2 regions of the Bombilactobacillus sp. ESL1097 genome follow, and region 2 is predicted to be linked to the other one. Evidence: predicted binding sites of a transcription regulator. Region 2 holds the regulator's gene; the other holds the start of a gene.
The links. The regulator Rex, encoded in region 2, represses fermentation and respiration genes when NADH is low (regulators of the CRP and FNR family bind a similar motif). The targets are predictions, from matches to a motif close to TTGTGAANTANTTCACAA.
Positions count from the first base shown of each region.

Region 1: AC3B6D_RS00050 (CidA/LrgA family protein) is a predicted target of Rex. The motif match lies at 3,065-3,082, and genes of this name have one in related genera.

Region 1 is NZ_JBYLUB010000001.1:5,111-14,481, forward strand. Features, by position in the region: gene AC3B6D_RS00035 (hypothetical protein) at 1-179, opposite strand, end outside; gene dnaB (replicative DNA helicase) at 183-1,559, opposite strand; gene AC3B6D_RS00045 (LrgB family protein) at 1,739-2,467, opposite strand; gene AC3B6D_RS00050 (CidA/LrgA family protein) at 2,467-2,904, opposite strand; gene rplI (50S ribosomal protein L9) at 3,221-3,673, opposite strand; gene AC3B6D_RS00060 (DHH family phosphoesterase) at 3,687-5,720, opposite strand; gene rpsR (30S ribosomal protein S18) at 5,820-6,056, opposite strand; gene ssb (single-stranded DNA-binding protein) at 6,088-6,600, opposite strand; gene rpsF (30S ribosomal protein S6) at 6,634-6,930, opposite strand; gene gyrA (DNA gyrase subunit A) at 7,115-9,371, opposite strand, start outside.
Region 2 is NZ_JBYLUB010000001.1:435,039-444,409, reverse strand. Features, by position in the region: gene mutS (DNA mismatch repair protein MutS) at 1-169, opposite strand, end outside; gene AC3B6D_RS02025 (TIGR00282 family metallophosphoesterase) at 228-1,010, opposite strand; gene groL (chaperonin GroEL) at 1,190-2,821, opposite strand; gene groES (co-chaperone GroES) at 2,885-3,169, opposite strand; gene AC3B6D_RS02010 (LTA synthase family protein) at 3,519-5,450, opposite strand; gene manA (mannose-6-phosphate isomerase, class I) at 5,774-6,751, opposite strand; gene AC3B6D_RS02000 (redox-sensing transcriptional repressor Rex) at 6,860-7,489, opposite strand; gene AC3B6D_RS01995 (glycoside hydrolase family 38 N-terminal domain-containing protein) at 7,593-9,371, opposite strand, start outside.

The DNA of each region.
Region 1 (9,371 bases), 430 kb from region 2:
CTAATCTTTAATAAGACATAACCATCAAGTAAGCCATAATCATTATAGGTATGCACAATGACCCACTTATGATCTAACGCGGTGACAAAACCAGTATAAATGTCACCCGTTTGGCGAATAAACAGATCGACAATTTGCTGATTTTGTTGTGCTTGTTGCAGTTGTTGTACTTTACTCATGAATTAACCTTCTGTCAGTGGTGAAATTGCAGCAAACTTATTATATGATTTCACAAATAATAACTTCACTGTACCACGCGGACCGGAGCGATTTTTGCCAATGATCACTTCCACTTCACCAGCGTTAGTATCATCACTAGCTTCGCTACCTTCCTCGTCATCAGCACCATCGTTATAATAATCATCACGATACAGGAAGGCGACCACATCCGCATCTTGTTCAATGGAACCAGATTCACGAATATCTGATAAAACCGGTCGCTTATCTTGTCGTTGCTCTACCCCCCGTGATAGTTGTGATAAAGCAATAACTGGTACATGTAATTCTTTCGCTAGTTTTTTTAATTGTCGTGAAATCGTCGAAACTTCTTGCTGCCGATTCTCTTGACCAGTTCCTTCAATTAGCTGTAAATAATCAATAATAATTAAACCAATATTTCCCGTCTCTTTAACCAAGCGGCGACACTTAGCTCGAATTTCTGCCATCTTAATTCCTGGAGTATCGTCAATATAAATATCGGTTTTGGACAAAATACCCATGGCCACAATTAAATTTTGCCATTCGTCATCGTTCAAAGTTCCGGTGCGCAAATGATTTGCATCAATGCTCCCTTGAGCACATAATAATCGGCTAGCTAATTGGTCAGCTCCCATTTCCAAACTAAAAATGGCCACCGTTTGCTGACTATGAACTGCCACATTTTCCGCGACGTTGAGTGCAAAAGCCGTTTTGCCGACGCCAGGACGGGCAGCCAAAATAGTTAATTCATCAGCATGTAAACCAGCAGTCATACTATCTAATTCACTGTATCCGGTAGCTAACCCCGTCACTTGTGAATCTTCTTGAGCTAACTGGTCAATATTTTCAATCGTATCATTTAAAACATCGGCTAATTTTTTAAAGCCGTTATTATTCTGGCTTTCGCCGACTTCCATAATAGCTCGCTCGGCATTGTCCAAGACGTTCGCCACATCAGTATCTTGCTCATCAAAACTTTGGGCCACAATATCAGTTGCCGTATTAATCAACTGCCGTAATACGGCTTTATCAGCCACAATTTTGGCATAATAAACAATATTGGCGGCGGTGGGGACGGTTGTTGCCAAATCCCCTAAATAATTAACGCCGCCAATATCTGCTAACTGATTTTTAGCTTCAAGTTGATTTTTAACAGTCACGACATCAATTGCCTGGTCTGCTTCATTTAATTCCAACATGACAGCAAAAATTAACTGATGCGCATGATAATAGAAAGACTCAGTCGTCAAATATTCAGCCGCATCAACAATTTTTTCTGGACGTAATAGAATCGATCCTAGGACTGATTGTTCAGCCTCTTTATTATTAGGTGGAATTCTCTGCATTGTTGTATCGTTCATGAATTAACCTCATATCTAGTTACAATTTTACCACGGATAATATAGGGATAATATATGTTTTAAAATATTCAAAATAACATTAAATACCATCGAAAGTAAACAAAAAAACCTTTCCTAGTTACCAACGTTTAAATTAACTAACTAGAAAAGGTTTTATCATTTAAATTATAAACTAGTGTTTACAGATGCATCATTTGTGCAAACAGTGGCACTGCAATATTATCAACAATACCAATGATAACAACCGAAACAGCGGCCATCGCACCTTGAACAGAACCTAATTTCAAGGCAAAAGCAGAACCAACGGTATGTCCAGCAGTACCCATACCTAAACCAGCACCGATGGGGTCGCTTTCCAATCTGAACCACTTAACTAACCATTTACCTAAAGCATAAATGATAACGGCGTTCAGGATACATGCCATCGCAGTAACAGCAGTGTTGCCACCAATAGCTGTTGACAATGGTAAAGCAATCGCAGTCGTAGCTGATTGACTCATCATGGAAGCTGTGCCGACCCGACTGAGTCCCAAGAGTTTGGAAATTCCCAAAATAACAAATAAGGAAATAAAGGTACCAATTAACAAACTCAATAAAATAACTAGCCAATTCTTCTTAAACACATCATTACGTTTATAAAGCGGAATTGCAAAAGCAATTGTGGCAGGTGTTAAGAACCAGAAGATTAGATCCCCACCAGGCTTATAGAATTTCGTATAAGCTGCTGCAGTCGTCATTCCCATGCCTTTTCCTAACAAGAAAATTAGAAAAATTCCCAAAACCATCGCTACAAACAACGGTTGAAATAAGAAAAAGCCATGAGTCAAATTAAATAAGTATTGCCCAATTTCAAAAACTCCCAATGAAAGTAAGATACCAAATAAGGGATTCGATAATAACTCTGCCATCATTTGTTCTCTCCTCCTACTTGTTCTTGTGTATCTGTATCAGTATGTTTGATCTTTTTACTGATCCATAATAACAATCTTGTTGTATAAGCCGTTACTACCAACAAAACGATTGTTGATAAAATAATGACGATAACTAATTGGACACCTTCATTTGCCATAATGTTCAAATTAGCAGCTAGAGAAATTCCGGATGGTACAAACAAAAAGGCAATTAAACCAATCATGGCACTTCCAAAGGAATCAACCCACTCTAATTTGATAATATGACAAGTCAATAATAAATATAACAAAATCAAGCCAATAACCGGCGTTGGTACAGGGAATGATTTTGGCATCATATTAGAAATCCACTGTGATACAAACAAAATTGCTGCATAAATTAACATTTGAATCAATAATGGTGCAGCTTTTGGCTTCTTATCTTCTGGTTTCATTTTCACATCACCTATTCTTAAAATTTATCGCACTTATTGTCTAAGAGACCTAAACAATAAATTGGTTCCATCATCACTTTCTTTCTCCCAAAATCGATAAAATTTTAGTTTAATCAAAACTAAAAACTATCTACATATGGTTTATAACGTTTTCACGAATTTGTCAAGTATTTCACAAGATAATTGCTTCACAATCTGCAAGCCCTTACATCTTTGAGCTATTAAAAAAACTAGAATTCACAAGAACCTAGTTTCTTTATAATTTTTCTCAAAAAATTCTGCAACTAATACTGTAATTTACATTACAACAATAATATTACTTTTCACTGACATGCACCCGTATGGAAGCTTCAATCCCTGGATACAATTTCACTGGTACATTCATATAACCTAAAACTTTAATCGGCTCGGCCAATTCAATTTTGCGCTTATCAATTTCAATTTGGTACTGTTGTTTTAAAGCTTGCGCAATTTGTTTACTGGGAATTGACCCAAATAACCGACCATCACTGCCGGCTTTCGATTGTAGTTCAACCACCGTTTCATCTTTTTCTAAAACGGTCTTAATCATTTGAGCACTAGCTTGTTCTTCATCTTTTTCTCGTTGTTCAGCTTGCTTTTTACCATTCAATTCACTGATGGCCTTAGCAGTGGCGACTTGAGCTTTACCGTTTTTAATTAAGAAGTTGCGCGCGTAGCCATCAGCGACTTCTTTGACTTCGCCACGTCGACCCTTACCGCGAACATCTTGTGTGAAAATTACACGCATCTTTTCATGCCTCCTAGTTATTGTCTGCTTGCTTAGGTTTATCTTCTACTTTTTGTTGGATAATTGCAATCAATTCTTTCTTAGCCTGAGCAATTGTATAATCAGCTAATTGCGTTGCCGCATTGGATAAATGACCGCCACCACCCATTTCTTCCATAATGACTTGCACATTAAAGTCACCTAAGCTTCGCGCTGAAATTGCTACTTTGGCATCGGACCTTTTGGTAATCACAAATGAAGCATCAATTTTTGATAAGGTCAATAAAGTATCGGCTGCCTGTGCCGCAATCACGGAATCATAAACTTGATCTTCTTCACCCGTGCAAATGGCAATTTGTGGCGTCACCATTTGTACGGTATCAATTAAATGGTTCCTTTGGATATAGGATGACACATTTTCTTTCAGTAAATTTTGCATTTTCGTGCTGTCAGCCCCTACTGAGCGTAAATAACTGGCCGCATCAAACGTCCGTGTTCCTGAACGTAAAGAAAAGGAATGTGTATCGACAAAAATGCCAGCTAGCATGGCCGTCGCTTCTAGTTTAGATAAAGACTGTTGGCTTTGTGGTTGGTATTCAATCATTTCAGTTACCAATTCACTAGCCGAGGAAGCATAAGGCTCAATGTAGGCCAGTAATGGATTAGCAGGAAATTCTTCACCACGCCGATGATGATCAATCACTACCGTTTGATCGGCTAACTTCGCCGCCAATTCTGGGCTAGCGGAACGTGATGGTTTGGATAAGTCGACCATAATCAACATACTTTGCGCATTAGCTTGATCTAACGCCTGTTGCGGCGTAATTAAATCATTTGATAAATGCTGGTCTTGCTCAATCCATTGCAATAAACGTGCAACATCTGTGTGCGCTCCGTTAGCATCAATCACAATTTTACAAGTTTTATTATTCATTTGTGCAATTCGATGAATGCCTAAACAGGCACCTAAAGAATCCATATCAGGTTGTTGGTGCCCCATCACATAAATAACATCAACTTGGTTAAATAACTCTCTTAAGGCTTGGCTAATCATCCGTGCCCGGACACGCGTCCTTTTTTCCATCGGATTGGTGTTGCCGCCATAAAAGCGTGCCGGTTCGTCCGCCTCACGTACAACTGCTTGATCGCCACCTCGACCCAAGGCCAAATCAATATTTTTTTGCGCATCTAACGCTAGTTGGGCCAAGTTATCTTTACCATAGGCAAAGCCAATACTTAAAGTTAACGGCACATTTTGCTGCGAAGTAGTCTTACGAATTTGATCTAAAATTGAAAAACTATTAGCTTCCAGGGCCTTTAGCGCATTCACATAGCCCACCACAATAAAACGGTCACTGGCCACGCGTTTTAAATACATTTCATTTTGATTAGCCCAATCAGTTAATTGATTAGTTAAATAACTATTCAAATCTGAGCGATCCCGATCAGCCATGGTTTGCACAAGCTCATCATAATTATCAATAAAAACTTGCCCAATCGAAATTTTTTCATCTTCATACTTTTGCTTAATAGCTACATACTGCGTAACATCCAAAAAATAAATTACGCGAAAATTTGGTTGCACAAAAGTTTGAAATTGAGTTTGACCAATAGTTAATAACGTCGCAGCTTGTTGCTGCTGTTCATTTTTTTCGACCAGTTGAATTAATTCTGGATTAACTTGATTTAAACTACGTCCTAGTAAATCCTTATCAACAAAATGGCGCTGTAAATTAGGATTCACCCATTCAATCGTGCGCTGTTTGTCGTTATCATACAGTAACATCCCAATGGGAATATTAATCAAAGCTTCTTGTTTGCCCCGATTTTCACGAAATGATAAATCGTATAGATATTTATTAGTTTGCACCACAAACTTGCGTAATAAATAAGAACCAATGGCGACAATTAACGTAAAAATAATAAAGACCAATAAACCTAAAACTGGACTAATTCCAAAAATTAAACTAACTAAAATTAAAGCCAAAACCACTACGACAATTAACCCCCAACGTAGTGGCTGACTAATAGCTAATAAACTATTCTTAGCTACGCTCTTTTTTTTCATACTTACCCTCTTGTAACTAGAATTTAGCTATATTTTAACATACTGTTTACATTAAAAAAGAAGCCTACCTTGAGTAGACTTCTTTGGGATTGAAGCTTATTAATCTTCAGCAACAAATGGTAATAAGCCCATTACTCGTGCACGTTTAATCGCAATTGTTAAACGGCGTTGATTCTTGGCGCTTGTTCCCGTTACTCGACGAGGTAAAATCTTGCCTCGTTCCGAAATAAAACGTTTCAGCAAATCTGTATCTTTGTAATCAATATATTCAATATGGTTAGCGGCAATAAAGTCAACCTTCCGGCGACGACGGCCACCACGACGTTGTTGTGCCATGTTGAACGCTCCTTTCAATTATTCACAAAATTTAAAACGGTAAATCATCATCTGAAATATCAATCGACTGCGTATTATCCGCAAATGGATCTTCATCCATTGATGGAGCAGAATTATTGGCAGCTCTATTATTGGAATTATTAAAATTATTATTAGAGTTGCTTGGTCCAGGAGTCGTATTATTTTCAACCGTTTGATTTTGATTTCCATTATTGTGGTTCGCCGATTTCGGTTCTAGCAGTGCAAAATTCTCCACTACAACTTCGGTCACGTAAACCCGCTGTCCTTGTTGATTCTCATAATTGCGAGTTTGAATGCGCCCATCAATACCAACTAATGAGCCCTTATGCGTAAAATTAGCAAAATTTTCCGCTGATTTACGCCAAATCACACAATTAATAAAATCAGCTTCCCGTTCACCATTCGAATTGGTGAATTGCCGATTAACAGCAACGGTAAAAGTAGCAACGGCTGTTCCTGCAGCTGTATACCGCAAATCAGGGTCACGGGTCAAACGACCAACTAATACACTACGATTAATCATACTCCTGTCTCCTTTTTGACTGTCTCCAACAGATTAATCTTCGCGCTTGATAATCATATGACGTAAGATGCTGTCATCAATTTTTGATAACCGGTCAAATTCATTGATCGCTGCTTGGTCTTGGGCATTAACATTAACGATATGGTAAGTACCTTCATTGTAACCACCAATTTCGTAAGCCAAACGCCGTTTTTGCCAATCTTTTGAATCTAATACATCAGCACCGTTGTCTTTGAGAACCTTATCAAAGCGTTCAATCAAGGCCTTCTTATCTTCTTCAGAAATATCCGGTTTGATGATATAAGTGATTTCATAATGTGTTTGAGCCATTATTTTACCTCCTTATGGACTAATGGAGAATAAATAGATTATTCTCAAGGAGTATTAACTATCTTAAAGTGTAATACTCACAGAATAGTATTCTACCATCATTTACCAAAAAATACTACCAAAAAAGTTTTTAACGTTCCAAGCGCCTTGCACTTTTAGATTACGTTAAAAACTTTAAGAATTTTTAGTTTTCTGAATCTGGCTGAGTTTCGGTGACTTCCGGTTCAGGATCTACCTTCGTCATTGTCGAAACCTTGGCGCCATCATCCAATTTAATTAACCGCACACCTAAAGTGGCCCGGCCGGTTTGTGAAACATTATTAACTGCAAACCGAATCATGACGCCTTGATTGGTTACCACCATCATGTCTTCAGTTCCAGCAACGGTCGTAATTCCTGCTAGCGGACCATTTTTAGCCGTCACATTCGAAGTCTTAATTCCTTTGCCACCGCGCCCTTTGATTGGATATTCTGTGGCCGGTGTTTTTTTACCATAACCATTTTCCGAGATGACCAATACATCACTTTGCTCAGCTAAAATGGCTGAACCAACTACGTAATCTTCTTCTCGTAAGCGAATACCCCGTACGCCTGCGGCCGTGCGACCCATGATCCGCACTGCATTCTCTTCAAAAGCAACAGCATAGCCTAAATGCGTGCCAATCAAAATATTATTCTGACCATTGGTTAGCATTACATTATCTAACGAGTCATTATCTTTTAAAGTAATTGCTCGCAAACCATTTTTGCGAATATTTTGAAATTCATCTAAAGCTGTACGTTTCACGGTTCCTTGTTTAGTGACAAAGAATAAATAATGATCCGCACTAGAAGCATCCTTCTTTAAATGAACCACCGTCTGAATTTGTTCACCGTTATCAATTCCTAGTAAATTAATAATCGGAATTCCTTTAGCACTACGCCCATATTCAGGAATTTCGTAAGCTTTCGAACGATAAATCTTGCCGGCATCAGTGAAGAAGAGTAAGACATCATGCGTCGATGTATAAATTAATTGTTCAATGAAATCATCATCATTGACGCCCATCCCTTTAATGCCGCGACCACCACGATTTTGTACTTTAAATTCGTCGGCGGGCAACCGCTTGATGTAACCACTATGAGTCAAAACAATTAAGACATTTTCTTCTTCAATTAAATCTTCATCTTCAATACTTAATACTTCGCCGACTAATAATTCCGTGCGGCGGGCATCACCATATTTACTTTGAATTTCCAGTAATTCTTGATAAATTATTTCGTCAATCCGCTCAGGTTTCGCTAAAATATCTTGATAATCAGCAATTTTGGTCATCAAATCTTGATACTCATTTTCAATTTTGTCTCGTTCTAAGCCAGTCAAACGGACCAAACGCATATCTAAAATTGCCTGAGCTTGTTTATCAGACAAAGAAAATTGGGTAATCAAAGTGCTTTTCGCAATTTCCGCCGTTTTAGAACTGCGGATCACTTCAATCACCGCATCAATATGATCTAACGCAATGCGTAAACCATCTAAAATATGCGCGCGATTTTGCGCTTTCTTGAGTTCAAATTGGGTACGCCGACGAATAACTTGTTCTTGATGTTTTAAATAATATTGCAAAATCTCTTTTAACGATAAGACTTGCGGCGCACCTTTGACAATGGCAACCATATTAAAACCAAATGAAGTTTGTAAGGCGGTCATCTTATATAAATTGTTTAAAACAACATTAGCACTCATGTCGCGACGAATATCAATCGTCACCCGCATACCTGTGCGATCTGATTCATCGATCAAGTTAGTAATTCCCTCAATCCGGTGATCCCGTGCCAATTCAGCTATCCGTTCAATTAACTTAGCTTTATTAACCATGTAGGGTAATTCAGTGATAATTAATCGTTCCCGGCCATTTTTTAGCGTTTCAATTTCTACTTTGGCCCGTAAAACAATATTTCCACGGCCCGTTTCATAGGCATGCCGAATCCCCGACTTACCCATTACCACACCGCCAGTAGGAAAATCTGGTCCAGGAATGGCCTGCATCAACTCAGCAGTAGTCACATCCGGATTTTTCATCAACATGTGAATGCCATTAATAACCTCAGTCAGATTGTGAGGCGGAATATTAGTTGTCATCCCGACAGCAATCCCCGTCGCACCATTGACTAATAAGTTCGGAAAGCGTGCTGGCAAAACCACGGGCTCACGTTCAGTTCCATCATAATTTTCTTGAAAATCAATGGTATCTTTATTAATGTCACGCAACATTTCGGTCGCAATTTTACTCATTTTTGCTTCGGTGTACCGCATTGCGGCCGCAGAATCGCCATCGACGGAACCAAAGTTACCGTGTCCGTCCACTAACAAATAACGATAACTAAATTTTTGCGCCATCCGCACCATCGACTCATAAATCGCGGAATCACCATGGGGATGATACTTTCCCATTACATCC
Region 2 (9,371 bases):
TATTACGGGCTGTCAAGGTTAATTCTAGTATTTGTGCCCCTTTGATTGCATCATCGTAAAACATTTCATAGAAATCACCAATCCGATAAAACAAAAAAGCATCTGGATAATCCTTTTTAATTTTTAAATATTGTTGCATCATTGGTGTATCTTTAGTAGTTTGTGGCATACAAAACTCCTCTAGGCTAGGATCTTATTGATCAGATTAATTCAAAAAACAACAACTTTTATTCAACAAACGGACGATCCGGATTAATTTGATACGCATGAATTTTATTTTTCGTTTCTAGATCAATTACGCAATAATTAATTTGGGGACGACCATGTTCCGTTAATTCATAACGAGTTGGTCTCTGTGTTAAAAAGCGGCGAATACTACTCTGGGCTTGAACGCCAATAATTCCGTCATAATCCCCCGTCATGCCCACATCTGTCAAAAATGCTGTCCCTTTCGGCAGAACTCGGGCATCATTGGTTTGCACATGTGTATGTGTCCCGACAACTGCCGCCACTCGACCATCTAAATAGTAAGCCAATGCCGCTTTTTCACTAGTTGTTTCTGCATGAAAGTCAATAAAAATTTGCGCTTGATCCGGAATTTGCGCCAATAATTGATCAGCTATTTGAAAAGGGTCGTCAATTGCATTCATTAAAGCGCGCCCCTGTAAATTAATTACTGCTAATTGCTCCTGATTGACTTGTTTAATTGTCATTCCTGCTCCCGGAACTGCCCCAGGGTAATTAGCAGGTCGCACCAAATTATCATTCTGTTCCAGTAAATCATTCACTTCTGACTGATCAAAAGCATGATTTCCCAGTGTAATCACATCTGCTCCCGCTTTTAAAATCTTTTTAAATTGTTGTTCCTTAATGCCTCGTCCTTTAGCAGCATTTTCACCGTTAACAATCGTCACTTGGGGGCGAAAATGTGCCTTGATTTGTGGAAGATATGTTTGCAAAGCTTGCAGTCCCAAATCTCCCATGACATCACCCACAAAAATAATTCGCATAAATACTTTCCTTATCTATTATTTAGCTACTTAAGACTTAATGATACCACTAAAACTTCTGCTAATTAATCTCATTAGTGCCGAAGTGTTTGAGAATTAATAATTGACGCAAAAAATCCGTGTGATTAAAAAAAAGACATTTCCGAAGAAATGTCTTTTTGATTAACAATCAATATTAATTACATCATACCGCCCATACCAGCATTAGGGTCAGCTGGTGCTGCAGGAGCAGCAGGTTCAGGCTTATCAGCAACAACAGCCTCTGTTGTTAAAATCAAAGCCGAAACGCTGGCTGCATTTTGTAAAGCAGAGCGAGTTACTTTAGTTGGGTCAATAATTCCGGCCTCAACCATATTTTCCCACTTGTCAGTTGCAGCATTATAACCAACTTCATTATCTTGTGCCTTCAAATGTTCAACAATAACAGAGCCTTCTTTGCCGGCATTTTCTGCAATTTGCCGAACTGGTGCTTCTAAAGCCCGCTTAACAATGTTAATACCAGTTTGCACATCGCCAGTTTCGCTTTCAGCTAATTTGGCAACAGCTGGAATGACATTCATCAAAGCTGTACCACCACCAGCAACGTAGCCTTCTTCAACAGCGGCCCGCGTAGCATTCAAAGCATCTTCAATCCGATATTTGCGTTCTTTTAATTCGGTTTCAGTAGCGGCACCAACTTTAATCACACCAACGCCACCAGCTAATTTAGCTAAACGTTCTTGTAACTTTTCACGGTCAAAGTCAGAAGTTGTTTCGCTAACTTGCTTCTTAATTAAATCAACCCGTTCATCAATCGCATCTTTAGAACCAGAACCTTGGACAATTGTTGTGTTGTCTTTAGTAACAGTTACACGACCTGCTTGACCTAATTGATCAATGGTTGTGTCTTTTAATTCTAAGCCTAAATCAGCTGTAATGACAGTACCACCAGTCAAGATCGCAATATCTTCTAACTGTTCCTTACGACGATCGCCAAAACCAGGTGCTTTAACAGCTACAACATTGAACGTGCCCCGAACCTTGTTCAAAACCAATGTTGGTAAAGCTTCACCATCAACATCATCAGCAATAATCAATAAAGCTTTGCCTTGTTGCACGATTGATTGTAATAATGGCAAAATATCTTGAATGTTGGAAATCTTCTTGTCAGTAATTAAAATGTATGGATTATCTAAATCGGCTTCCATTTTATCGTTATCAGTTACCATGTATTGTGATAAGTAACCACGATCAAATTGCATACCTTCAACAACATCAGAAGTTGTTTCAATACCCTTTGATTCTTCAATGGTAATTACACCATCATGGCCAACTTTTTCCATCGCATCGGCAATTAATTCACCAACTTGTTGATTGGAAGAAGAAACTGCGGCAACTTGAGCAATTTGATCACGGCCACTAACTTCGTGAGAAATCTTCCGCAATTCATCAACAGCAGTAGCAGTAGCCTTCTCAATTCCCGTCCGAATACCAACAGGGTTCGCACCAGCAGTTACATTCTTCATGCCTTCTTGAATAATTGCTTGAGCTAAAACTGTCGCAGTGGTTGTACCGTCACCGGCAATATCATTAGTCTTTGAAGCAACTTCAGAAACTAATTTAGCACCCATATTTTCAAAATGATCTTCTAATTCAATATCTTTGGCAATAGTTACACCATCGTTGGTAATATTTGGAGAACCATAGGATTGTTCCAAAACAACGTTACGACCTTTAGGTCCAATTGTTGTTTTTACTGTATCTGCTAATTTATTAACGCCTTCAAGCATCTTAGCCCGTGCGTCTTCTGAAAATTTAATTTCTTTTGTCATTTTTCAGCCACCTCAATTATTATTTAATACTTTATGTTCTTAATTTCTAATTAATTACAAAAATTAGTCAACAATTGCCATGACATCTTTTTCATGCATTACGAGATATTTTTGGCCGTCATACTTAACTTCTGAACCAGCGTATTTATCAAATAAGACTTTATCGCCTTTTTGAATGCTTAATTCAATTGTTTTACCTTCTGGTGTCCGTTCACCGGCGCCAACAGCAATAACTTCACCAACTTGTGGCTTTTCTTTAGCATTATTGGCTAGAACAATTCCACCAACTGTTTGTTCCTTTTCTTCATCAACTTGTACCAGAATACGATCACCTAATGGCTTTAACAAAGTAATCCCTCCAAATAAAAACATTTTTAGCACTCTTAGCACTCATCTTTATATAGTGCTAATACAAGTTCTATAATAACATGTTCCTTTCCAGATGCAAGTATTTCCGTTTAAAAATATTCGGAAAACTTACTTTTTTACAGTAGCACAGATCGCTTTGAAAGCACATTAATTGGCTCAAAATCTAGTAATCTTCCTTTACTTTTTTTAATCAAAAAGTCGCCCGTAATGGACGACTCACTTGATTTATCAAATTTGGAGCATAAATAGCTTTCAAGCCACGTATGCAATTATTAGATAATTAATTTTGCAAAATAGTTTTCAAATTGTTGACCCGATTCAGCTATGACTAGCGGGGAATTTGAAACATACCATCCTTTTTAGCGTAAGCTTTACCATAAGTCATATCATATTCTAATAACCGATAATCTTTATAAACTCGTGATTGATCCCACTTAGCATTTTTAGGGCCGTGAACATTTTTAGCAGTTAACGCATACGTATCGTTGCTTACTTTGGTTCGATTCTGTTGGCCCGTACCAGAAATTTGTAGTGGTTTGGTCAAAACTGGAACTTGCTGTTGTAATTGTTCCAATAATTGATAAAACGGAGTTTGCGGATAGTTAAGTTGTTGCAATAACTGTAAGGACATATAGTTGGGTGAGAAGTAATTATAATGATGCGTCTGTAAAGGAAAATTAGCCGCCATCACAAACGGCGTTGCATGAGAATACAAGGTATTCTGATTGAAGAGATCATCATAAATACCATCACCAGGATAATGATCGCCATACATGACAATTAACGTTTTTTGCTTAGCGTGTTGATAATGTTGCACTAATTGCTTAAACGCTTGATCCGAATCGTGAACTTCTTGAAGATAAGCTTCTAATTTTTTAGTCTTATCAGCATCTCCGGCTACTTTATTCTGGAGTTGATAAGAACTTTTGGGACCTATTTCTGCTTGATAAGGCATATGGTTTTGCATCGTCAACATCAAACTAAATTGGCGACTAGACTTTTTTTGTTGTGCATAAAAGTTCGGATAGGCGGAGGCATCTGTATCATACAAACCATGTGGTGACTTCTTTAAATGCTGTAATTTCGATTGATCTTGGAATTTATGGATACCGATCGCTGGATAAGCTTGATTTCTACGATACATAGTGCCGGCATAAGGATGGTAGGCCTGTGAATTATAGCCAGCATCATTTAAATAATGCATGACACTCGGAAAATATTTTTTATTAGGTAAAATATCCTGATAGGGCGTATTGTTTAAAAAGTAATTGGAGAAACCTGTATTGGCTTCAAATTCAATATTAGCCGTACCCCCACCAAAACCAGGAGACACCATATAGCCCCCAGCTTGTTGGACCGTTGGATTCGTAATCATCTTAGAAATATAAGGCATCGGATTTTTATTGCCAACAAGGGGATACCATTTCTGTGTCCGTAAAGGATTGGTTAAAGATTCATTTAAAATATAAATAATGTTAACTTTCCCAACTTTTTTCCCTTGATTGGCTTTAACCAAACCTTTTTGATAACGTTTAGTAATTTGCTTCATAGTCGCCGCGCTATAATTAGCAGGCTTAATCATTGGCGTAGAATGGGCATTAAAGACAAAACCAATTAAAGTACCCCGATTACGATAATTGGCCAATTGTGAACGATCAACATTAGTAATATTATGCTTCGCCAATTGTTTAGAAGCAAAAGAGCGCGTATTTCCTGCTTGTGAGAACAAGCTTAAAGCTATTATTGCTAACACCAAAAAGCCAATTCTCAACGGCCACAGCACCCGATGATTTTTTAACCACAAGCCTTTGGTAACTTTGTGTAACAGGTAGGCCGCTACAAGTAGTAATACAATGCCAATGGCTAAAAGTAATAATGATTGCCAACTGACCATTTTAATTAAACCACCAGCTTGACCAGCCATGTTTAAATCATTAGGTAACAATGGTTCAGAACGTGAAATAATTTTATTAAAGTCCACATATAAAATAATACTAAAAATAATGACGCTCAGGGATATTCCCCACCAATAATCACCTAACAGCGCAATTAGCATCGTTATAATAACTACTAGGCAAAACCAGTTGATTCGCGTGACGACAGGATTATTCTTAATTTCCCAGAACATCTCATGATAGCCGTGTGTCAAACTACCGGTTAAAGCTAGTTGAAATTCAAAATAAAATCCGTAAGCAATTAAACACACTAAAAGTACTTGCAGTAAAAAATACATAAAGCGTTTGACAGTTAGATTATGCACAATAAATCCTCTTTCGACTTAAATTAATACAGTTTTAAATTTTAGCACAATCTAATTTAGATAGGTATATTACTAGCATAATTTGCCGATAAGTCAAAAGCAGTTAAAATGCGGTATTACAAAAAATATTAAATTAAATATTTAAAAATGAGGTTGTAACTAGCAGCTAAATTGCTTTTGTCACAACCTCATATTAAGTATTAAAAAGTCGGAACAAAAAAATTTCGTAAATCAAACAAACCTTCTCCGCTGATAGTGACTTCAAAAGTCAAAAATCTGTGTTTAACTTCTCAAAACTTTTTGTCCCGACTCTTTTTTGAATATTAATCGACCTTGTCAATTGCTTCGGAAGCAATTATTTGAAGATTTTCCCCTTGAAATTGCCAAGCAGTAATTGGCGCCGGAATAATAAAGTGATCACCTAACTGTAACTCGTAGGTTTTCCCAGCAATCACTAGCTGTCCCGTTCCGGAAATCACGGAACATAAGGTGTAAGCACCCAACTGATGTTGCAAACTTAAAGCATCATTTTGCACTTGTAAGCCCCACACTGCAAAGTATGGCGAAACAGGTGGTTTCACATAAGTGGTGATGGAACTAGCACCAAATTGCTGGACCGCTTGATTAAGTTTTGGTGTTTGGAAAGGAACAGTAATCGTATCTAGAGCCTGTTTTAAATGCAGTTGGCGTTTTTGACCGGTAGCTTGTTCAATACGATCATAATCATACAAACGATAAGTAGTATCACTACTTTGTTGTGTTTCTAAGGCAATAATTCCTTGATTTAACGCATGAACACACCCACTAGGCACAAAAACAAAATCTCCTGTTTTGACTGGCATTTTTTTGAGCAAATGTTCCCAGTCTCCCGAGTCAATCAGTGCTTGTAATTCTGCCTTAGTTTGCGCATTATGTCCATAAATCAAATAGGCACCAGGCTGGGCATCAATAATATACCAACACTCCGTTTTGCCTAGCTCACCTTCATGTGCTTTGGCATAAGCATTATCTGGATGCACCTGAACTGATAAACTAGCTTCCGCATCTAAAATCTTAGTCAATAAAGGGAAAACTTTTCCTTGCGGGTAACCAAACAGCTCTGGTTGTTTTTGCCATAGTTGGGCTAAATCTTGCCCAGCAAAAGGTCCATTTTTAACAGTTGATAAACCATGAGGATGAGCAGAGATGGCCCAACATTCTCCCACTTGACCATCAGGTATGCGATAACCAAAACGTTCTTGTAGCTTACGCCCACCCCAAATTTTTTTTTGGAAAGCGGGTTGTAAAAACAATGGTTCCATCTAATACCTCCTAATAAAAGCAGCCGTAATCAACCAAAATTACTACTAACTTACCGCAAAATTCTCGCCTTACAAGCTAAACGGTGAATCAAAAGTTAAACATTTAGTTTAACTATAGTTATCTAAGAAATAAATTAATGTTTGTAATTCATTCGCTAAATCAACATTGTGTACGCGCACAGAATTAGGAGTTGCCAATCTTAACGGCGTAAAGTTCAAAATGCCCTTGACGTTGGCTGCTACCAGTTCATCAGCGACCTTTTGTGCACTGATGACTGGTACTGACAAAATCACAACATCAATCTGTTCATCTGCTAAACGTTGTTCTAAAGAATCGACATCATAAACTTGCACACCATTGACAGTTTGACCGATTAATTCCGGATTCTGATCAAAAGCGGCTGTAATCTTAATATTGTTCGTCTGTGAAAAATTATAGTTTAATAATGCACTACCTAAGTTACCTACTCCGACCAACGCTACTTTCGTCGTTTGACTTTGGTTAAGTAACTTTTTAAAAAATTCCAGCATTGGTTCAACTTCGTAGCCGTAACCCCGCTTACCTAAAGAACCAAAGTAAGAAAAATCACGCCGAATCGTCGCACTATCCACTTGAACAGCTTTAGCTAATTCTGTTGAGGAAATCTTTTTAGTATTGGAATCATTTAAAAATTGAAAGTAACGATGATACAACGGTAAGCGCTTAATAGTAGCATTTGGTATTTTGTATTTTGTCATGGTTAATATCCCCTTGTGAACAAGTATAATTGATACTTTCAGTATCTACCTTTTAATATCACAATGTCAAGTAAATAAAATCACAAAGTTATTACCTTGAAAATTAACCATTAATTTTGATAAAAGTTGCCATCTCATACGGTGCCAGTTGTTGCGCGTCTGCTTGTAAAGACTGAACTTCTTCTAACGCATTGGTTCGTTGAAAACCCGCCGCTAAGAATTCCGTTAAAGCAACCGTTTTATTCGCTTGATTACTCAATCTAACCACAATCGCATTCTGAATTGTATAAGCACAGTAGAGAGCCGTAATCGTTACATCCGGATCCAACCGTAAGAAAGTCGCTTGGCGTGGTAACTGAGGTAATGATTTATCAAATTCAACATCCCAAATTTTATTGTCTAACCGATTGACAAATAAATTCAGTTTTTGTAACTGGTAATTAACATTGGGGGCCAACCAATTTTCAGCAGTCCGTGCTAACTGATTCTCGTCTAAGTCCGCAACTGCCACTAATCCAAACGCAAAATGATTTAAGCCGATTTCTTCAGCTAGTGGTGTTGGCGTCATCTGATGACCGACACTAGTAGTGTCGCCCGAAGCTCGCCCGGGACGCCACAATAAATTGGGTTTTCCTAATTGACCCGTAGTGGCTAGTAAAGTGACGGCAAAGCTTTGATTCAATAATTCGTATTCTTTCATGCCGCCACTTAACAAAAACAAACCTTGCTTGGGCTCATACATGCCCACAACTTTATCAAAGTTGTAAAGATTGACCGGTTTTTCAACAAACTCGTCTTGCCAATTATCCGCAATAGGCAAATTAGTAGTGGTTCGAAAACCGCCTTGAATTTGCGCCCACGCCTGTGAACTTTTGATACCCGTGTTAATCTTTAATCTCAAGCGATGATCTAAAGCTTGGTTGTCAATAATTAATTGACCATCTAACACCGAAGAACTTGTTGCTAAACTTAAAATAATTTTGAAGTTCACGTCAATTAATTGCGGATGGTCCTTTTGCCTTTCAGCTAAAGATTTAGGTAACTGCCAAGTACCTTGAACCGTCATAGTTTGTAAATTAGGAGCAGTCTGCACTTGACATTGTCCAGTTAACGGCAAGCTGACTTCTTGTTCCTGCGGTAAAGGCGAATAATCATACGTATCACCATCATTACCCGAATCTAAAATTTCTAACAGCTGTGGATAAACGTGACCTTGCGTTTGAGCAGTAAAGCTTGTTCCTGTGTATTGAACTTGCCACTTTTGATTGTTAATGGACACAGATGAACTATCTTCTAAAGTTGCTAGCTCCGTTGGAGCTACTTGATAAGAAACCACCTGATAGCCTAATCCCTCGTAGTGCATCTTTAACCGAACTGTCAATCGATAATAGCCCGGTTCATCTTTAAATTCAAAACCTTTGGCGGTTTGTTGCATAATGTGCTCACGCTTAGGGACATAAGTTGCACGAACTAGAACAGCCTGATATTGCTCAGCAAATTTCACTTTTTTATTAGTCGTTAAAAATTCTACTTCTTGATAACCATCAAATACCCGTGGTGAAGTATTAAATAGTAACAATTGATTACTATCCAGATTTAAACGTTGTGCTAAGCGCTTCTTAATATAATTTTCAATTCCGGCAGCGATTTCGAAACCTTCTTTGAAACGTTGCTGAACATCAACAGCAACATTATCCGTGATACTACCGCCTAATGTATCATGCGGTTGACACTTTAATAACTTTTTCCAAAGTTTTAAAACTAATCCGTTGGACACTTTGATTCCACAAGCTTGGGCAATAACCAGCATCGGTTCAACTCGGCGTAAAATTTGTTGTTCTAACTTGAAATTTTGACGTTTAAGCTGCGAGCGCACTGACCC